Regions from separate parts of the Nicoliella sp. ESL1113 genome, predicted to be linked through region 1. Evidence: a T-box and tRNA genes for the amino acid it is inferred to sense, from the RefSeq annotation. Region 1 holds a T-box; the other holds one or more tRNA genes.
What was found. A T-box is a leader RNA that pairs with one kind of tRNA and senses whether it is charged. The one in region 1 lies ahead of tyrS (tyrosine--tRNA ligase), so its partner is inferred to be a tRNA-Tyr.

Region 1 (11,232 bases):
TTCAAGCTGCTGATACTTTTTATAATGCTCAACACTTTGTAACCGCAATTGCCCAGTATCAAAAAGTAGCTAGTTTGAAGCAGTCATCATTACTGGTACAACGGGCAAACGAACAATTAAAAAATAGTGAAAATTTATTGAACGGTGCAATTGAACTAACGGGCATTTATAACCAATCATTACGGCTTAACCATTCTAAAAAATATGCTCAATCAGCGAAATTATTACAACAAGCATTTACCAATGGCAATTTAAATAATAGCTATTTTAAGAATATTACCGATCGAATTAAAGCGTTAAGAACTGCTAATTCAGCTAAAAAAATGGATCGGGCAGCCGTTACGAATCGCTTAGCAATCCGTCCACAAACCATCAATCAATTAGAGAGTGGACAAGTTCTAAATAACTAATCAGAATAGGAGAATTTGAATGCATTTATGGGATCAATTTATTGAAAACGTGAGATTACGGAGATTGGTGGTGTTATTAGCAATCATTTCCGTCCTCTACTTGGTCCGTGGAATGATGACGATTATTTTACTAACTTTTATATTTACGTTCTTAGTAACCACCATTGTTAATTGGATTTGGAAATACGTTAAAATTCCTAAGTCGTTATTAGTATGTATTATTTATGCTACGATCGTAGTATTAGTATCATGGGCCTTAGCAGTTTATGTTCCCCAAATTATCGAACAAGCAATCATGGGGATTAAATCATTGATTAATTTCTACCAGAGCCCTAATGACATAACTGGACAAGATAGTGAGATTCAGGCTTACATTGCTGATTTTTTGTCTAAGTTTAACGTTGTTTCGTTTCTAAAGGGGAGTGCGAATACTGTCTTTGAATATATTACCAGTATCGGATCAGTCAGTGTTTCAGTTTTTATTTCTTTAATATTGAGTTTCTTTTTTACACTGGAAAGTGATCGAATGGCTACCTTTTCCAAGAAATTTTTGACGAGTAATGTCGGTTGGTTATTCCAAGATATTTATTACTATGCTCAAATTTTCGTTAAGACGTTTGGCGTTGTTTTAGAAGCACAGTTATTTATTGCGATTTGCAATACCATTTTAACGACCATTGTGATGGCAGTAATGGGGTTACCACAACTATTGATACTAGCATTATTAGTGTTTTTCCTTAGTTTAATTCCAGTGGCTGGGGTAATTATTTCATTTATTCCATTATCATTAGTTTGTTACTCTACTGGCGGCATTTACGATGTGATTTATATGATCATTACAATTATAGTGGTTCATGGAATTGAAGCATACGTATTAAACCCAAAGTTTATGTCATCGAGAACTAAGCTACCAATTTTTTATACCTTTGTTGTTTTGATTGTTGGTGAAAAAATTTTTGGTGGCTGGGGATTGATTGTGTCTGTCCCAATTTTTACTTTTATTCTCCATATATTAAATGTGCAACGGGTCGACAATCATCCCAATGATGAAGTAAAAATCATAAAAAAATCTAAATCTACTGAAAAATAATGATAGATGGTGTATCATTGTTATGAATTCTTTAATTATAAAATAGAAAGAGGTTTGGAACTTATGGCAAAATTAGTATTAATTCGTCATGGACAAAGTCAATGGAACCTTTCTAACCAATTTACTGGTTGGGTTGACGTTGATTTAAGTGACAAGGGTGTTGAAGAAGCTAAGAACGCTGGTAAATTATTGAAGGAACACGGTCTAGAATTTGACTATGCATTTACTTCAGTTTTGACCCGTGCGATTAAGACTTTACACTTTGCTTTAGAAGAATCAGACCAACTATGGATTCCTGAAACTAAGACTTGGCGTTTGAACGAACGTCACTATGGTAAGTTACAAGGATTAAACAAGAAGGAAACTGCTGAACAATATGGAGACGAACAAGTTCACATTTGGCGTCGTTCATATGACACTCTTCCTCCACTTCTTCCAGATGACTCTCCATACTCTGCAAAGAAGGACCGTCGTTACGCTGACTTAGATCCAAACTTGATTCCTGCAGGTGAAAACCTCAAGGTTACGCTTGAAAGAGTTATGCCTTTATGGGAAGATCAAATTGCACCTAAGTTATTAGACGGTAAGAATGTAATTATTGCTGCTCACGGTAACTCACTTCGTGCATTAAGCAAGTACATTGAAAGAATCAGCGATGATGACATCATGGACTTAGAAATGAAGACTGGTGAACCAGTTGTTTATGACTTTGACGACAAACTTAAAGTTACTAACAAGACTAAATTAGACGACTAATTTATTATAATTAAGGTAATTGATTTACTATGTCTAAATCAATTGCCTTATTTTTTATACAAATTTTGATAGGGAAGTTGATCATGAAATCACTTAATAACAAAATTAATTGGCGAACTACGTGGCCATACGGAGTCATTTTGGTTATTTCATTATTAGCAATGTTTCCACAATGGTACACTAATGCCGCTTATGTAGGAATCGACTCACTTTTTCATATGAATCGATTCTATGATGCAATGATGCAAATTAAAACTGGTAGCTATAGCTATTTTCAATCATTTTTCGGATTTGGCCAGTCTGGTAGGGTGGTTAACGCCGTCTATGGACCATTATTTGCATATTTTAACGGTTTTTTGCTACTTATTAGCAAAAACTGGGTTAATTATCAGCTAATAAGTTCAGCGTTATTATTCATTATCAGTGGCTGTTTAATGTACCATTTATCAATTAAAAACAACGTTCAGCAGTTATGGGCGCTAGTAATTGCTGGATGTTATATGTTTTCGACCCCCATCTTGTATTGGATCAATGGGCAACAATTTACCGCATGGGGAGCGGCTTTTGTTCCATTAATAATGCTATGTGGAACTGAAATGATTCGCACCAGACGGATTGCTTGGATTAAATTGGCCCTTTCGATGACTTTATTGCTTGAAATTCATAACATTACTAGTGCGATTTGTGCATTAGCGTTAATTCCATTTTTTGTGACAGGGTTGGTTATCACAGATGATCGTAAACAAATGTGGCAATCACTTTTTAAATCAATTGGCCTAACGTTATTGTTGTCATTCAACGTTTGGGGTGGGATGTTAGAACTATTTTCTTCTAATCATTTGTTGCCCGTGCTGCCAGATTTACATTTAGCATCTGATTCTTTGTTTGCCCCCAACGGCACCACTAGGCTTCAGTACAGTACGCTGTTTTTATTTGTAATTGCAATCTTATACCTAATTATTAGATGGAAGCATATTGATTTAACTACTCGGGTTATTATTCTGAATGGAACATTTTTTCTATGGATTCCGACCTTCCTTTTTCCGTGGACATTGCTATCTAAGCTAATCCCAGCGGTGGACTCCGTGATTCAAAATCCGATTCGGTTTTTAGTGATCCCGTACGTTTTATTATATTTGGCGATTGGAATCCTGCTTTCTGATAAAAGCATCAATTGGTCTCGTTATGTAATTGGGGGCATAACGATTTTACTAATGCTACTTGTGATGTATAAAGACTTTAGTCATGTTTTAAGTAAGAGTCGTTACTTTAATTCACACAAAGTAATCATTAGTACTCGTAAAACGATTATTAGAACGTCCGATCCGAATAGATTACGTTCAGCATTGCGTTCTGATGATCCGCAAAGAATTTTGCAGTTGGTAATTAAGGCAACCCCAGATTATATGCCAGTGAAGCAAAAAATTTCAGTATTTGAATATCAAAAATTTAGTCCATATATCAAGTATCGTAAATCAATTATCAATCCGAATATAAATCATAATCATCAGGTTAAAAACGGTATAATGACTGTTAAGTGGACAAATAAGAGTAATCATACTCAACCCCATAAATTAGCAGTTGTTAAATACGCCCACTCAATCATAAAACTAAATGGGAAACAGTTAAAAACCGTTAAGACTGATTCGATCGGAGCGATCACTGTAAATGGAAAACCAGGAGTTAATCATTTAACGATTCAATACCAAAGTGCTGGTTGGTTTAGAGGCCTTATTTGGGTTTCAATCATTGGCTGGATCGGTTTAATTGGTTATGGCATTAAAAGGTTGATTAAACGCTCTTAAGAGCAAATAAAAAGGTGTGCTAGAATTTAATCTAGCGCACCTTTTATTTTATTTGGTTGAGAACCATTTTTGAATACTTGGCCAAGAATCATTATTAATGATCATTCTTGGGGTGTACATTAAATTAGTCTTGTCGTTTACAATTCCAGTATTCAATGTAGCGATCCATTGGAGATTTTGAGAGTTTAAGAAATTAGTTGTTTTATCGGTTCCACCACCATAAGGATAGGCAAATGAAGTTCCGAATTGTCCCGTTTTTTCATGCATAATTCGTTGACTAGTGATAAAGTCACGTTTGAAGTGATTAAATTCGTCCGGTCTTTGAATAATTGGGATTAATCCACGGGTTAGGTAGTGCATATTGTTAGTATGCAATTCTAGACTTTGTAAGTTACCGGCTTTTTTCTTGGCTTTTAAAATATTTTTCCAAGTAGCGAACTTAGATCCTTCACGATAACGACCTGTGTTTCCGGTAACAATGAAAGTGGTGAACGGGAATTTATATTTTTCCATTACTGGCATTGCATTTTCAATGGTTGAACGGTCAATATCGTCGAAGGTTAGGACGGCATATTTACCCTTAATTGGTTCTTGATTACTAACCATTTCATACATTTTTTGACCGCTAATGACCTTAATTCCATGATCTTTAAGAAACTTCATTTGTTTCTTGAAATCAGTTGTAGTAACTGCAAAGTCATGGAGTTGTGAGTTATCAGATAGTGATTTAACAACATTAACCCCTAAATCATCATTAATAATTCGATGATAACAAAAAACTAAAATCCCATTTTTTTGTGAAGCAGCTTGTGCTTTTAATGCATAGTTAGTGTTTTCACCCTTATCGTATTGAACCGTTCTGTGAATCGTTAATGACATTCCAAGAACGATTAGGATTGCAATAATCCAAACAATAATTTTACGAGTTCTTCGTGTCATTTTTTAGATTCCTCCGCATTTTTTTTAATCTATAAAAGCTAAAAATAATAGTTCCAATTCCAAAAAATAAAATTGTATATAGTAGCCCAAAGTAAAATCCGTAGTCTAAGTTAAGAAGTAAGTAGTAAGTAACTAGATTATCTGTGTATAAATCAAAGATAAATCCGTAGTTAACGTAGAAAATAAATAGCACCGCTGACCATAGAGCCGCAAATAAACAAAAATTCCAAATTCTTCTTTTAATACTGATCTTTTTACGAATTACGAAATTATATTGTGGTTTATTTTCCAATTTTAGCGCCCCCGATCCGGACTACGCCATGTTCCAACATGTTCTGGGTCTAAGAAGAATGAAATCATAGCATAGATACAGCTGATCAAATTAATGATCCAATAATACATAATGTAAGCAGGGATTAGTAAGAAGTCCCCCCAACTCATAAATGTTGCCTTCTTTGAGAAAGAAAAACTGATTAAGAACTGGGTGAAACTGACCATTAGCATGAATAGTAAAATATTACCATCAAGGGTCAAATTGCGATCCAAAATAAATGTAAGGATGTAGGTAATTGTACTTAGCATTGTAACCACTGCCCACGTGTTACTTACGATTGTTTCAGATAGTAAAAACTTTTCGCTAAAACTACCATGAATCAACATATCACGGTTACCAGCTAGTACTTCTAAACCACCACGCGCCCATCGCTGTCTTTGTTTGATTAGGTTTCGAACGCTTTCTGGAACTAAAATCCAACAAATAATATTGGGGTTATATAATACTTCCCAGTGGTTACGATATAATCGCCATGTAATATCAATATCTTCGGTCATGACCTTCGTGTTCCAACCATTAACCGATTCAACGGCTGTTTTTCTAAAACCAACAATAACTCCTGAAACGGTAGTGATCTTACCAGTTAAGAATGATTCTGCACGCTTAATGATATCGATAACACCGATGTATTCCAGTAATTGAAGGCGGCCCAAAATAGTAGTTCGATTTCTAACAACTGGTTTTCCAGCAACGGCACCAGCCTTAGGGTTATTATTTAAAGTTTTAACAACGTACGAAAGTGAGTCTGGATCTAAAACAGAATCAGAGTCAATTCCCAATAGGTATTCTCCACGAGCAGCTTTCAGCCCTTGGTTCATAGCATTTGCTTTTCCCTGGTTAACGGGGATGGCAACGATTTGGATATTAAATTGTGATTTGTATTGGTCCTGTAATCGATGCATTATTTCTAAAGTATCATCTGAACTTTTATCATCGATCAATACAATTTCATAATTTTTATAGGTTAAGTTAGCAAGTGACTTAACCGCTTCTTCCAGGGTATCATGCTCGTTGTGAGCAGGTACTAATATTGAAACCAACGGTTTACGATCGGAATCGTTATCTTGAGTATGATGAAGTGTCCACTCCTTGAAGATACAACCAACGATCCATACGACTGACACCATTACGGGGTATCCGAATATAAAATCGCTAATCATTTTACTGAACCACATAAATTGTTTTCCTCCTTGAAAACTGGGAAGGTAATCTTCCCGACGAAAGATTTGCATTGGGATTTAAGCAAATATAAATTCGAGCTTATCGCAACAAATTTATTATTGCATAATCCTTTTTATCATACCATATTTTAGATTGCTTATCGCTTGGAATCACATAATTTTATGAATGAAAAAACTTCCAATTATGAAAACAATAAATTGGAAGTTTTAAATTAATTATTATTTTTAATATAAGCCTTAATTTCATCTCCATCATCAACAAAGTAAATTGATTTGGAAGGATCGTCGTTTAAACATCCCATATTGATTGCGGGTTTATCATCAACAGTTCCGATTTCTTTGATGCGGTTCTTTAGCATGCGGGCGATGACGATGTTGTAATTAGTAAAATTACTGGCTTTATCAGCAGCGGCATTGAGAGTGAAACCTGATTCTAAATATGATTTGATTAGTTCGATTTTCATGAGGGTGTGGTAAGAATATTTGCGATTCTGATTTTTAGAACACTTTTTGGATCGAATGTACCCACATTTTTCCCAGTAGCGTAATTTACTCTGGGGGATATCAGTGTAGCTTGCGATTTCACCGATGCCAAACAGAAAGTCTTCGCGTTTGAATAGGTTAAAGATTCTGCTTTTGACTTCTTTAAATGTATCGTCTTCTCTATCCATGATTAATGAGCTCCCTTTCTAACTTAATTAAAATCAACTTTAATAATATATAATGATTATATAACATATAAACCCATTGTCAATTTAGTTGACAAAATAAAATGCTAGTGCTAAATTAGATAGTGAAGAAAGTAATATTTGATATCTATTTTATTTATTAATTAGAAAGAAGGAATGTTCTAATGGATAAGCCGTTAGATCAAAAGGGAAACCCATATAGTAGAACTCTACTTGTGTTGTTCCTTTTAATTGGTACTTTTTGTACCGTGTTAAACCAAACGCTATTGGCGACTGCATATCCAAAGCTAATGGATGTGTTTAACATTGATACTTCCACAGTTCAATGGTTGACCAGTGGTTTTTTGATGGTCAATGGGATTTTGATTCCCGTTACCGCTTGGTTATCCAGTCGTTTTAATACCAAGTGGCTTTACATTTCAGCAATGGTGATCTTTGAAGTTGGAACGGTAATGTGTTTCGCTGCGCCAAACTTTGCGACATTATTGTCAGGGCGTTTAATTCAAGCCGTTGGGGTTGGAATTTCAATGCCAATGCTACAAACGATCATGTTATCGATTTTCCCACCTGAAAAGCGGGGGACTGCAATGGGGCTATCCGGAGTTGTAATTGGATTAGCACCTGCTATTGGTCCGACTGTTTCTGGTTGGATTATTGTGAATGCGCAATGGCGTGATCTCTTTGGGATGATCATTCCAATTATGGCATTTGTGATTATCGGTAGTTTATTTGCCATGAAGCCAATCTTACCAACTAGCAAGACGAAGCTCGATTTCCCTTCATTACTATTATCAACGATTGGTTTTGGGAGTGCGCTATACGCATTTTCATCCGTTGGTGATAAGGGATGGGGTAGCGCCGTTGTTATCTCCACGTTAGTTATTGGAGTCATCTTTGTGATTGCATTCATTCTGCGTGAATTCAAGACTAGTAATCCATTGGTGAATTTAAACGTATTTAAATCCAAACAATTTACAATTGGCTCAATAATTGGAGCCCTTGCAATGATGTCTTTGATTGGGTTTGAAATGATTCTCCCATTGTATTTACAAATCGTTCGTGGCTACAACGCGTTTCATTCCGGACTAACGCTATTAGCCGGAGCAATGATGATTGGGGTATTGAGTCCATTTACTGGTCGAATCTTCGATAAGTATGGGGCTCGTTACTTAGGAATTAGTGGTTTCTTACTATTAACAATTGGAACGATTCCATTCTTCTTCTTAACTACTGATATGCCAATCATGTACGTGGTAGTGATTTACGCCATCCGTTCTTGTGGGATCGCAATGTCAATGATGACGATTACTACCTATAGTATGAATGCGTTAGATGTTAGTATGATGAATCATGGGACTGCTGCAAATAATACGTTACGGCAAATCGCTAGTTCAATTGCCACTGCGGTAATGACTTCCGTTTTGACCAACGTTACTAATAATGCCAAACCAGCCCATCATTTACTAACTGTTGACCCATTACAATACAAAGATAAAATGCTAAATGCTGTGTTGAGTGGTTATCATTCCGCTTTCTTAGTTGCATTTATCTTTGGTTTGATCGGGTTAGCATTCACGTTCATGCTGAAAAAGGGTAAAAGTATTCCAGAAGCTAAGGTTGAAGGAGGTCGTCAATAATGATTATTATTCTATTAGTGATCGTTGCGATCCTATTCTTCATCTCTTGGAATTTATTAGTAGGCAAGCAACCACTTCATTTGATTTTAAATATTATCTTTACTGCATTGTTGATTGGTGTAATGTTCTTATCAGTTGCCAACTTTAAGTACCACTATGGGATGCATAAGGTGGCTTCTACCGATACTACTACTAAGGTTGCTTCCTTATCACCTAGTCTTAATTTAGTTGTTGACCAACCAGTTGGCCAAAGTAATAGTAAGGATAAGGCGATTGTATACAAGAGCGGTAGTGCTAAGAAGACGGTTAAACCGGATACTGACGTTACTAACGTAGTAGTGAAAAGTAGTAACTTAAAGCACGCTAAGTTAGTGACCAAGACAGTTCGTTGGGAATACAAGAATAGCTTTGAAAGATTTATGTATGGATTAGCACAAAAGTCATCTGTTTATCATAAGACCAACACACTCTACGTACCAAAGGATTGGTTAGTGCTAAATGCTAAACAGGTCAAGGCATTGCCAACCATCATGAAGCAAGAACAAGCGAAATTGCAAAAGCAATCCGGCGCTTCCCAAGCCCAACAACAAGCAGCATTACAGCAACAAGTGCAAGCATACGTTCAAAAAGAACTGACTTTAGCTGAAAAGGAAGATCCTTCAATGAATGCTGGTGAAAAAGAAGCAGTCGTTAAACAAGCTACTGCTACCGGTAAGAAGAAGGTCGAAGCTGAAGCAAAAGCAGCTGCACTTAAAAAGTTATTACCATCAGTCCAAGCTCAATTGGACAAAATTAAGTAATTAGTTTATTGACAAAACAGCAGTTGGTTATTATGATATTGGTAATTAAACAAATGCTGAGAAGTAGTTCTAGTATCAAATGAATTTGAGAATTCAGAAACTTAGCGGGGCTGTGAGCTAAGCAATTCATTTGAGAAATTACACCTATGGAGCGTGCATATTTGCCGAGTCATTTCGTTATTAATGGTTAGAGTGATCATTATAAATGATAACTTGGGTGGTACCGCGGAACTATTTTCGTCCCCTATGGCTTATTAAGCTGTAGGGGATTTTTTGTTATCTTAAGGAGGAAATGAAATGGATATTATCGATGATTTAAAGTGGCGTGGCGCCATTAATCAACAAACGGATGCAGAAGGTTTGAACGAACTAGTTAATGAAAATAAAATCGGACTATACGCTGGAATTGACCCAACTGGTGACAGTATGCACATTGGGCATTTAATTCCATTCATGATCTTAAAGCGTTTTCAATTAGCGGGACACCATCCAGTGATCTTAGTGGGTGGGGCAACCGGTTCAATTGGTGATCCTAGTGGTAAAAAGGCTGAAAGAAAGCTACAAACGATGGACCAAGTTAAACATAATGAAGAAGCCTTAACTAAGCAAATGACCAAGCTATTTGGCCAAGACGGTAGTTTTACGATTGTTAATAACTATGATTGGCTTTCCAAGTTCACGCTACTAGACTTTCTTCGTGATTACGGAAAGGTATTCAACGTGAATACGATGTTGAATAAGGAAGTCGTTGCTAGTCGTTTGGATGCTGGGATTTCATTTACTGAATTCACCTACCAAATTTTACAATCGATGGACTTCTTACATCTCTTTAAGAACAACGACGTACAACTTGAAATTGGTGGTTCTGATCAATGGGGGAACATTACCTCTGGAACTGACCTGATCCACAAGATGGAAGGCGCCGATGCGAAGGTATACGGGCTTACGATTCCATTGATGCTTAAGTCTGATGGAACTAAGTTTGGTAAGACTGCAGGTGGAGCAGTTTGGTTAGATCCTGAAAAGACAACTCCATACGAATTTTACCAATTCTGGATCAATCAAGATGATCGGGATGTTGTGAAGTACTTGAAGTACTTTACGTTCCTTAGTCATGAAGAGATTGAAGAGTTGGCTGAAAAGGTGAAAACAGAACCTAAGAAACGCGAAGCCCAAAGAAGATTGGCTGAAGAAGTTACTAAGTTCGTCCATGGTGAAAAGGCAGTTGAAGAAGCTGAAAATATCACCAAAGCTTTATTTACAAATGGAATCAAGAATTTAACCGTAAGTGAAGTTGAACAAGGTTTTAAGAACATGCCAAGTGTCGACGTTAGTTCTGAACCAAATGATATTATTCAATGGTTAGTTGATGATACTAAAATTGAACCATCAAGAAGACAAGCTAGGGAAGATGTCAAAAATGGTGCGATCAGAATTAATGGTGAAAAGGTTGATGATGTTGAAGCAGTAATTAACCCGAACGATAATTTTGATGGTAAATTCGTAGTTGTTAGAAAAGGTAAAAAGCGTTACTACTTAGCACGAGTTACTAAGTAGGATTTTGATTAATGGGCCATGGTTAATAATTTAG
Region 2 (11,232 bases), 360 kb from region 1:
ATCTTGGTAAACGCGATCTAAAATAAAAAAACCACCGTTACGGTGGTTTTTATTTACTAATTTTTTCTTTGATTAGCCCAATGATCGCTGGCATTAATGAAATCAAAATAATTCCTAAAATAACTGCTGAAAAATGTTCTTTGATAAAAGGAATATTACCGAAGAAGTATCCAGCACCGCAACAGATTAATACCCAGGTGAAACATGCAGGAATGTTGTGGATAGCGAATCGTTTGTAATTCATTTTACTGCTAGCAGCAACGAATGGGATTAATGTCCGAATGATCGGCATAAATCTAGCTAAAAAGATTGCTGCAGAACCGTGCTTTTTAAAAAAGTAGTTTGTTTTTTCGATCTGTTCTGGTTTAATTACTTTTTGCACCCATTTGTTATTTAGCATTTTTGTTCCTACTTTCGAACCAATTAAGAAATTAATTGAATCTCCAGCGATTGATGCAATTAAAAATAATCCAATAAAAATCCAAATATTTAAAGAATAACTAGCATTTGCAGATAGTGCTGCAGCAGCAAATAATAATGAATCCCCCGGTAAAAACGGTAGGATGACTGCACCAGTTTCAATTAATATGACTAGAAATAAAATTAGATAAGTCCAGTTTCCAAAGTTGTTAACAATATTGATAATATGTTTATCAATGTTTAGTGTGAAATCGATTAATTGTCCCAAAAGACTCGCTCCTCATAAATTTTAGTAATTACATTCTAGCAGAAAAGGTAATAGCCGATTCGCTTTTGCAATCTAATTTATAAAAAAATAAAAGATAGCATTTGATTTTATCTGCAAAACCATGGATAATATTTAGTGTTTGATTAATTAATTTTGAACAAGTAGGAGGATTAAAATGACTGAATACCCACAATTAGAAACGAATAAAGCAAATGGGTTATATGCTACTATCGAAACCAGCAAGGGAAACATTAAAATTCAACTATTTCCTGATGAAGCCCCTAATACTGTAAAAAATTTTGTTGAATTAGCTAATGCTAATTATTATGATCATTGTAGCTTTCATAGGGTGATTAATGATTTTATGATTCAAACTGGCGATCCAACCGGAACGGGTAATGGTGGTGAAAGTATTTGGCATCAACCATTTGAAGATGAATTTTCTGATCAACTCTATAATATTCGTGGTGCAGTATCGATGGCTAATGCTGGTCCGAATACAAATGGAAGTCAATTCTTTATTGTTCAAAGTAAGAAAATCAATGCTGAAATATTAAATCAACTTGAAGACGCTAATTTTCCAAAACCAATTATTGATGCTTATAAGAAGAATGGTGGGACCCCGTGGTTAGATTTTAGACACACTGTTTTTGGCCAAGTGGTTAGTGGAATGAACGTTGTTGACAAGATAGCTAATGTTAAGGTTGATTCAGCTGACAAACCATTGCAAGATGTTTTAATTGATCAAATTAAAATTTCTAAATAAAAAGGGTTGACTTAAACTGTTAATCTTGTTAAGATATTTTTTGTTGTCATAAAGACATCGATTGATTTATAAAATAAATTCAAAAGATGTTGACATTAATCAACACTTTGTGATAACATTTAATAGTTAGTTTCAAATCATAAAAGAAGCTGACTGAAGTAGATCTTTGAAAACTGAACAAAATTATGACAAAAAATGTGTAAGGAACTTCATTTTAAATGAAGTACAAAAAACTTATGCGAAGTCAATTCGCTTTAAAAAGTAACAAAATTAAGAAGAGCTAACGTTAAGCTTTTCATCATAAGATGAGAGTTTGATCCTGGCTCAGGACGAACGTTGGCGGCGTGCCTAATACATGCAAGTCGAACGAACTTCCGTTAATGATAGTTGATGCTTGCATTAACTTGACTTAACATCGAAGTGAGTGGCGAACTGGTGAGTAACACGTAGGTAACTTGCCCTAAAGCGGGGGATAACATTTGGAAACAAGTGCTAATACCGCATAACAACAAAAACCGCATGGTTTTTGTTTGAAAGATGCGTTTGCATCACTTTAGGATGGACCTGCGGCGTATTAGCTTGTTGGTGGGGTAATGGCCTACCAAGGCAATGATACGTAGCCGACCTGAGAGGGTAATCGGCCACAATGGGACTGAGACACGGCCCATACTCCTACGGGAGGCAGCAGTAGGGAATCTTCCACAATGGACGCAAGTCTGATGGAGCAACGCCGCGTGAGTGAAGAAGGGTTTCGGCTCGTAAAACTCTGTTGTTAAAGAAGAACAAGTTTGATAGGAAATGATCAAGCTTTGACGGTATTTAACCAGAAAGTCACGGCTAACTACGTGCCAGCAGCCGCGGTAATACGTAGGTGGCAAACGTTGTCCGGATTTATTGGGCGTAAAGCGAGCGCAGGCGGTTTTTTAAGTCTGATGTGAAAGCCTTCGGCTTAACCGGAGAAGTGCATCGGAAACTGAAAAACTTGAGTGCAGAAGAGGACAGTGGAACTCCATGTGTAGCGGTGAAATGCGTAGATATATGGAAGAACACCAGTGGCGAAGGCGGCTGTCTGGTCTGTAACTGACGCTGAGGCTCGAAAGCATGGGTAGCAAACAGGATTAGATACCCTGGTAGTCCATGCCGTAAACGATGAATGCTAGGTGTTAGAGGGTTTCCGCCCTTTAGTGCCGCAGCTAACGCATTAAGCATTCCGCCTGGGGAGTACGACCGCAAGGTTGAAACTCAAAGGAATTGACGGGGACCCGCACAAGTGGTGGAGCATGTGGTTTAATTCGATGCTACGCGAAGAACCTTACCAGGCCTTGACATCTCCTGCAAAGCTAAGAGATTAGCCGTTCCCTTCGGGGACAGGATGACAGGTGGTGCATGGTTGTCGTCAGCTCGTGTCGTGAGATGTTGGGTTAAGTCCCGCAACGAGCGCAACCCCTATTATTAGTTGCCAGCATTCAGTTGGGCACTCTAGTGAGACTGCCGGTGACAAACCGGAGGAAGGTGGGGACGACGTCAAATCATCATGCCCCTTATGGCCTGGGCTACACACGTGCTACAATGGACGGTACAACGAGTTGCGAAACCGCGAGGTCAAGCTAATCTCTTAAAGCCGTTCTCAGTTCGGATTGCAGGCTGCAACTCGCCTGCATGAAGTTGGAATCACTAGTAATCGTGGATCAGCATGCCACGGTGAATACGTTCCCGGGTCTTGTACACACCGCCCGTCACACCATGAGAGTTAGTAATACCCAAAGTCGGTGCAGTAACCTCTTTTGAGGAGCTAGCCGCCTAAGGTAGGACTGATGATTAGGGTGAAGTCGTAACAAGGTAGCCGTAGGAGAACCTGCGGCTGGATCACCTCCTTTCTAAGGAATAATTCGGAACCTTACACAGTCATAGTTTTGTTTAGTTTTGAGAGGTCTACTCTCAAACTTGGTTCTTTGAAAACTAGATAATATTTTAATTTTTCCAAATTATTGAATTGTATTAAATACAATTTCAACCGAGAACACCGCGTTATTTTGAGTTTTTTAAATTAGTTTTATTCGTATTTACTCAATTAACCAAATACCACTACGTGGTAATAGGTTAAGTTATTAAGGGCGCATGGTGGATGCCTTGGTACTAGGAGCCGATGAAGGACGGGACTAACGCCGATATGCTTCGGGGAGCTGTACGTAAGCTTTGATCCGGAGATTTCCGAATGGGGAAACCCAATAAATTTAATCGTTTATTATTCAATGACGAATTCATACTCATTGAAAGGCAGACGTGGGGAACTGAAACATCTAAGTACCCACAGGAAGAGAAAGAAAATTCGATTCCCTCAGTAGCGGCGAGCGAACGGGGAACAGCCCAAACCATCGAGTTTACTCGGTGGGGTTGTAGGACTGAACATTTGAGTTACCAAAGAATTAGATAGTCGAAAGATCTGGGAAGTTCTGCGACACAAGGTGATAGCCCTGTAGACGAAATCTAATTCCCTCAGTTCAGGATCCTGAGTACGGCAATACACGTGAAACATTGCCGGAATCCGGGAGGACCATCTCCCAAGGCTAAATACTCCCTAGTGACCGATAGTGAACCAGTACCGTGAGGGAAAGGTGAAAAGCACCCCGGAAGGGGAGTGAAATAGTTCCTGAAACCATGTGCCTACAAGCAGTTAGAGCCCGTTAATGGGTGATAGCGTGCCTCTTGCAGAATGAACCGGCGAGTTATGATAACATGCAAGGTTAAGATGAAAAGTCGGAGCCGTAGCGAAAGCGAGTCTGAATAGGGCGCCATAGTATGTTGTGATAGACCCGAAACCAGGTGATCTACCCATGTCCAGGCTGAAAGTGTGGTAAAACACACCGGAGGGCCGAACCCGTGTACGTTGAAAAGTGCTGGGATGAGGTGTGGGTAGCGGTGAAATTCCAAACGAACTTGGAGATAGCTGGTTCTCTCCGAAATAGCTTTAGGGTTAGCCTTGGAGTCGAGAATCATGGAGGTAGAGCACTGTTTGGGTGAGGGGCCCGTCTTGGGTTACTAAATTCAGATAAACTCCGAATGCCATTGATTTATATCCAGGAGTCAGACGATGAGTGATAAGATCCACCGTCGAAAGGGGAACAGCCCAGACCACCAATTAAGGTCCCTAAATATATGCTGAGTGGAAAAGGATGTGGAGTTGCATAGACAACTAGGATGTTGGCTCAGAAGCAGCCACCATTTAAAGAGTGCGTAATAGCTCACTAGTCGAGTGATTCTGCGCCGAAAATTTACCTGGGGCTAAGCATATTACCGAGATTGTGGACGCAACTTATGTTGCGTGATAGGAGAGCGTTCTAAGGGCAATGAAGCCAGACCGTAAGGACTGGTGGAGCGCTTAGAAGTGAGAATGCCGGTATGAGTAGCGAAAGATCAGTGAGAATCTGATCCACCGAATGACTAAGGTTTCCTGGGGAAGGCTCGTCCTCCCAGGGTTAGTCGGGACCTAAGCCGAGGCCGAGAGGCGTAGGCGATGGATAACAGGTTGAGATTCCTGTACTAGTTAACTATGTTTGACCGATGGAAGGACGTAGGAGGCTAAACGTAGCATCCTGTTGGATATGGATGTTCAAGCACTAAGTCAGGTATTGAGTCAAATGCTTAATACCGTGTTGACAAGGTGTGATGAGGACCGAAATTTAGTAGGGAAGTCGTTGATGTCACACTACCGAGAAAAGTTTCTAGTTAGTAGTTAACTACCCGTACCGCAAACCGACACAGGTAGTCGAGGAGAGAATCCTAAGGTGAGCGAGTGAACTCTCGTTAAGGAACTCGGCAAAATGACCCCGTAACTTCGGGAGAAGGGGTGCTGCACTATGTGCAGCCGCAGTGAAAAAGCTCAGGCGACTGTTTATCAAAAACACAGGTTTCTGCAAAATCGTAAGATGAAGTATAGGGGCTGACGCCTGCCCGGTGCTGGAAGGTTAAGTGGATGAGTTAGCTTCGGCGAAGCCCAGAAACGAAGCCCCAGTAAACGGCGGCCGTAACTATAACGGTCCTAAGGTAGCGAAATTCCTTGTCGGGTAAGTTCCGACCCGCACGAAAGGCGTAACGATCTGAGCACTGTCTCAACGAGAGACTCGGTGAAATTGAGATACCTGTGAAGAAGCAGGTTACCCGCGACAGGACGGAAAGACCCCATGGAGCTTTACTGTAACTTGATATTGGGTGTTTGTATAGCTTGTACAGGATAGGTAGGAGCCATAGAAGTCGGGACGCTAGTCTCGATGGAGGCATTGGTGGGATACTACCCTCGCTGTATGAACACTCTAACCCGCACCACTGATCGTGGTGGGAGACAGTGTCTGGTTGGCAGTTTGACTGGGGCGGTCGCCTCCTAAACAGTAACGGAGGCGCCCAAAGGTTCCCTCAGAATGGTTGGAAATCATTCGACGAGTGTAAAGGCAGAAGGGAGCTTGACTGCGAGACATACAGGTCGAGCAGGGACGAAAGTCGGGCTTAGTGATCCGGTGGTACCGTATGGAAGGGCCATCGCTCAACGGATAAAAGCTACCCTGGGGATAACAGGCTTATCTCCCCCAAGAGTTCACATCGACGGGGAGGTTTGGCACCTCGATGTCGGCTCATCGCATCCTGGGGCTGTAGTTGGTCCCAAGGGTTGGGCTGTTCGCCCATTAAAGCGGTACGCGAGCTGGGTTCAGAACGTCGTGAGACAGTTCGGTCCCTATCCGTCGCGGGCGTAGGAAATTTGAGAGGAGCTGCTCTTAGTACGAGAGGACCGGAGTGGACATACCGCTGGTGTACCAGTTGTGCCGCCAGGCGCATCGCTGGGTAGCTATGTATGGATGAGATAAACGCTGAAAGCATCTAAGTGTGAAACCCACCTCGAGATGAGATTTCCCATTCCTTTATGGAAGTAAGACCCCTGAAAGATGATCAGGTAGATAGGCTGGAAGTGGAAGTGCAGTGATGCATGGAGCGGACCAGTACTAATTGGTCGAGGACTTAACCAAGTAAGGTTGTTCTCACGGAAGAATAAAATATTATCTAGTTTTGAGAGAACGAAGTTCTCACAGATAAATAGTGTGGTGATGATGGCCAGAAGGATACACCTGTTCCCATGTCGAACACAGAAGTTAAGCTTTTGAACGCCAAAAGTAGTTGGGGGATCGCCCCCTGCAAGGATAGGACGTTGCCACGCAATTATTCCGGCATAGCTCAGTTGGTAGAGCACCTGACTGTTAATCAGGTTGTCGACGGTTCGAGCCCGCCTGCCGGAGTTCTTGGAGAGTTGTCCGAGAGGCCGAAGGAGCATCATTGGAAATGATGTAAACGGGTTAAAGCCTGTTTCGAGGGTTCGAATCCCTCACTCTCCATACTATGTTGTATGACCCGTTGGTCAAGTGGTTAAGACACTGCCCTTTCACGGCAGTAACATGGGTTCGAATCCCGTACGGGTCATTAGTAATTAATTTTACTAATGATATAAAATTGCAAAAAAATGGTCCGTTGGTCCAGTTGGTTATGACGCCGCCCTGTCACGGCGGAGATCACGAGTTCGAGTCTCGTACGGACCGTTTTTTGATTAATTCAAAAATTAAATATTTACCCTAGCAATTTTTTTGGCTCGGTAGCTCAGTTGGTAGAGCAACGGATTGAAGCTCCGTGTGTCGGCAGTTCGATTCTGTCCCGCGCCATTTACGGAGGGGTAGCGAAGTCTGGCTAAACGCGGCGGACTGTAAATCCGCTCCTTCGGGTTCGGTGGTTCGAATCCACTCCCCTCCATAATTTAGGGATATAGTTCAAGGGCAGAATACCGGTCTCCAAAACCGTTGATGTGGGTTCGATTCCTACTATCCCTGTTTAATGCTATGGCGGTATTGGTGAAGTGGTTAACACATCGGTTTGTGGATCCGACACGCGTGGGTTCGATTCCCACATACCGCCCTTAATTCAAACTAAATAGTTTGATTATTAGGCTTTATCCCATGGTGATAACTTTCTTTAATAGTTTGAAATGGCGGTATAGCCAAGTGGTAAGGCAGAGGTCTGCAAAACCTTTATCACCGGTTCAAATCCGGTTACCGCCTTTGTTTTATATTTTTTGCCGGAGTGGCGGAATTGGCAGACGCGCTGGACTCAAAATCCAGTGACCGTTTAGGTCGTGTGGGTTCGAACCCCACCTCCGGTATCTTAAAAAAGATTCTCATATTTACTATGAGAATCTTTTTTTGTGCTTTTGATTAATTTTTGAACAATTGAATCATACCATTCTTTTAATTCGATTACTTTTATGATACTCTTATATAGTTATGAGTCTATTCCCGATAGGATTCACATTCAGTGAAGCTGCCTTGTAACCAAAATAATTAGGGGGAATTAATATATTATGAGAGAAAGACATTTATTTACTTCAGAATCTGTTTCTGAAGGCCATCCAGATAAAATTGCTGATCAGATTAGTGATGCAATTTTAGATGCACTACTTGCAAAGGATCCAAATGCACGGGTTGCTTGTGAAACTTCAGTCACAACTGGATTAGTGCTTGTATTTGGTGAAATTTCTACGACTGCATATGTAAATATTCAGAAAGTAGTTAGAGATACAATTAGAAGAATTGGTTATACTAACAGTTCTTTAGGCTTTGATGCTGATACTTGTGCTGTAATGGTTGCAATTGATGAACAATCACCAGATATTGCACAAGGGGTTGATGATGCTCTTGAAAGCCGTGAAGGATCAGACGACGATATTTTAAATAAAATTGGTGCTGGTGATCAAGGAATTATGTTTGGGTATGCGATTGACGAAACTCCTGAATTAATGCCACTTCCAATTTCACTTAGCCATAAATTGATGCGCAAAACTGCAGAAGTTAGAAAAAATGGTACCATTTCTTATTTAAGACCTGATGCTAAGGCTGAAGTTACGGTCGAATATGATGACAACGATAAACCATTTAGAGTTGATACAGTTGTTATTAGTACTCAACACAGTCCAGAGGCTAATTTAGATCAAATTAGGGAAGATATTATAAATAAAGTCATTAAAGTAGTTATCCCTAATGATTTACTCGATGATAAAACCAAGTATTTCATTAATCCAACTGGTCGTTTCGTAATTGGTGGTCCACAGGGTGATGCTGGTTTAACTGGTCGAAAGATTATTGTTGATACCTATGGTGGGGCTGCTCATCATGGTGGAGGAGCTTTTTCAGGTAAGGATGCTACTAAGGTAGACCGTTCTGCTAGTTATGCTGCAAGATACATTGCTAAAAATATCGTTGCAGCAGGGCTTGCTCATAAAGTTGAAATTCAACTTGCTTATGCCATTGGGGTTGCAGAACCTGTTTCGATTTCAATTGATACTTATGACACGAGTGAATTTTCAGAGGAAGCTTTAACGACAGCTGTTCGAAAGGTATTTGATTTGAGACCTGCTGGAATTATTAAAATGCTTGATCTTCAAAGACCAATTTATGAACCAACTGCTGCTTATGGACACTTTGGTAGAACTGATGTTGATCTACCATGGGAACACACAGATAAAGTTGATGAATTAAAATCATTATTTAATAAATAATTAAATAAAAAGCCCACCTATATTAACGGGTGGGCTTTTTATTATTTAAGATAGGTGGAAATATGAATAACGAACAAAATAGTGAAAAGAATACCTTAATTATTACAATTGCGTTATTTGTTGGAACTTTTTTAAGCTCGATCGAAGGAACAATTGTGTCAACAGCAATGCCAACGATCGTTGGAGAACTACATGGAGTTTCACTAATGAATTGGGTCTTTTCTATTTATTTATTAACCAGTTCAGTTGCAACCCCCATTTATGGGAAATTATCTGATCAACTTGGCAGAAAAAGAGTTTTAATTACTGGCTTGAGTGTCTTTATTGCTGGTTCATTATTATCTGGATTAGCTACCAGTATGCAAACGTTGATTATTTGGCGTGCAATTCAAGGAATTGGTGCGGGCGTGATTTTACCCATTTCATATGCAATAATTGCTGATATCTATCCATTTTCCAAACGTTCTAAAGTAATTGGCTTAAACGGAGCAGGGTGGGGGATTTCAGCTGTAATTGCACCATTATTGGGAGGATTTATCGTTGATACATTTAATTGGCGTTGGATTTTTCTATTAAATATTCCAATTGGTTTAATTATATTAGGGGTAATTGCATTCTATTTGAATGAAGATCATGATCGAAAGACAATGAATATTGATTACTTAGGGACGATTTATTTAGCAGTAATTCTATTATCCTTGATGGCAATGATTCAACTCATTGGTGATCGCAATATTAATTTAGGTCGACTAGCGTTTTTATTTGTTATTTTGTTCGTTAGCTTTATTTTATTTATTCGAAGAGAACATTCATGTGTCGAACCAATTATTCCGATGGGCATGTTTAAACATCGTTCCTTTGTTGCTCAAAATATTGTAACGTTTTTTATTAGTGGCTTTGTAATGTGTATTGAAGTTTATGTTCCCAACTGGATTCAAGGATTAATGGGATTAAGGGCGTCCCTTGCTGGATTAGCAATTACACCTAGCTCGATTCTTTGGATATTAGGTTCATTTGTATCAGGTTGGTTAATTACGCGATTACATTCCAGAGATGTTACGACCATTGGAATCGTTTTAGTATTAATAGGTGCTTTTGGATTAGTGCTTGCTCCACAAACAATGGCATTTAATTTATTTATCTTATTAACATCAATTTGTGGGTTAGGATTTGGGATTGCCACTACGAATCCGATTGTCGTAGTACAAAATAAAGTTGCTGACAATAATGTTGGGGCTGCCACTTCATTTAATGTTTTGTGTCGAACGGTTGGACAAACCTTATTTATTGCAATTTTTGGAATCTTTATGAATACTTCATTAAGGGTCGGGACCCTGCAAGTTTCTGGAACTTCAATTAAAATGATTAACAAGCTAATGGATCCAGTCACAGCAGCAACACTTCCTGCTAAGCTACTCCCTAATTTAAAAAATATTTTGTATAATTCCCTGCATGATGTCTTTTTAGTGGGGACGGTTATTGTGGCTTTAGCTTTAATTATTAATATTACTTATCGTAAAAAAGATGTTGCCTAGAATTTAGGCATCATCTTTTTTGGATGGCAATCAAAATGGGTGGATTATTGACCTGATTGATGAATTGATATTTTAATACTGTGAACTCTTTTTGATTGAGTTGTTCAGAAAATTGAATTACAAGCTCTTTTTCATTTTTACCCCCAGGGTGTCCATAGTATAAAACGATCGTTATGATACCATTTGGCTGTAACCGTGCTAGGCACGCCTTGATTGCTGGAATGGTTGTATTAGCAGTAGTAATTTTTTTATGGTCACTACCTGGCAGATAGCCTAAATTAAAGGTTGCAGCCCGAATTAGTTGTTCAGGTGGAAGGGTATTATTTATTTGTTCATGACCGCGATGATAAAGTTTTACTTGGTTCAATAAATTCTGCTCTGCCAGTCGTTTATTGGTATGCTCAATTGCTAATTCTTGAATGTCAAAACCATAAACCATTCCATTGGGTCCTACCAAATTTGCTAAAAATTCTGTGTCATTGCCGTTGCCTACGGTCGTATCAATAACGGTGTCACCGTGTTCAACGACCGTTTGGAGTAATGAATGGCTGTAATATAAAGCGGGTTTGATTTTCATGATAACGATTCGTCCCTTCATTAAAATTAAATGAGTAGTTCGCTTGCTTTTATGAGTTAACTTTGCTATTATAACATTAAA

Region 2: it encodes a tRNA-Tyr, which carries the amino acid that the T-box ahead of tyrS (tyrosine--tRNA ligase) is inferred to sense. The anticodon was not compared.

What each region holds. Positions count from the first base shown of each region.
Region 1 covers NZ_CP196387.1:1,428,145-1,439,376, reverse strand. The annotation lists gene ACSYTJ_RS06310 (hypothetical protein) at 1-410, shown strand, start outside; gene ACSYTJ_RS06305 (AI-2E family transporter) at 430-1,500, shown strand; gene ACSYTJ_RS06300 (2,3-diphosphoglycerate-dependent phosphoglycerate mutase) at 1,564-2,256, shown strand; gene ACSYTJ_RS06295 (hypothetical protein) at 2,340-4,061, shown strand; gene ACSYTJ_RS06290 (polysaccharide deacetylase family protein) at 4,110-5,000, opposite strand; gene ACSYTJ_RS06285 (glycosyltransferase) at 5,295-6,509, opposite strand; gene ACSYTJ_RS06280 (MerR family transcriptional regulator) at 6,728-7,186, opposite strand; gene ACSYTJ_RS06275 (MDR family MFS transporter) at 7,369-8,841, shown strand; gene ACSYTJ_RS06270 (DUF4811 domain-containing protein) at 8,841-9,641, shown strand; T-box leader at 9,691-9,889, shown strand; gene tyrS (tyrosine--tRNA ligase) at 9,939-11,198, shown strand.
Region 2 covers NZ_CP196387.1:1,068,128-1,079,359, reverse strand. The annotation lists gene ACSYTJ_RS04610 (TIGR01906 family membrane protein) at 1-26, shown strand, start outside; gene ACSYTJ_RS04605 (VTT domain-containing protein) at 50-688, opposite strand; gene ACSYTJ_RS04600 (peptidylprolyl isomerase) at 864-1,454, shown strand; rRNA gene ACSYTJ_RS04595 (16S ribosomal RNA) at 1,756-3,331, shown strand; rRNA gene ACSYTJ_RS04590 (23S ribosomal RNA) at 3,553-6,469, shown strand; rRNA gene rrf (5S ribosomal RNA) at 6,541-6,657, shown strand; tRNA gene ACSYTJ_RS04580 (tRNA-Asn) at 6,664-6,736, shown strand; tRNA gene ACSYTJ_RS04575 (tRNA-Ser) at 6,742-6,832, shown strand; tRNA gene ACSYTJ_RS04570 (tRNA-Glu) at 6,846-6,917, shown strand; tRNA gene ACSYTJ_RS04565 (tRNA-Asp) at 6,960-7,033, shown strand; tRNA gene ACSYTJ_RS04560 (tRNA-Phe) at 7,081-7,153, shown strand; tRNA gene ACSYTJ_RS04555 (tRNA-Tyr) at 7,159-7,241, shown strand; tRNA gene ACSYTJ_RS04550 (tRNA-Trp) at 7,248-7,318, shown strand; tRNA gene ACSYTJ_RS04545 (tRNA-His) at 7,331-7,403, shown strand; tRNA gene ACSYTJ_RS04540 (tRNA-Cys) at 7,476-7,546, shown strand; tRNA gene ACSYTJ_RS04535 (tRNA-Leu) at 7,563-7,647, shown strand; SMK box riboswitch at 7,762-7,843, shown strand; gene metK (methionine adenosyltransferase) at 7,846-9,039, shown strand; gene ACSYTJ_RS04525 (MDR family MFS transporter) at 9,102-10,574, shown strand; gene mnmM (tRNA 5-(aminomethyl)-2-thiouridylate-methyltransferase MnmM) at 10,585-11,151, opposite strand.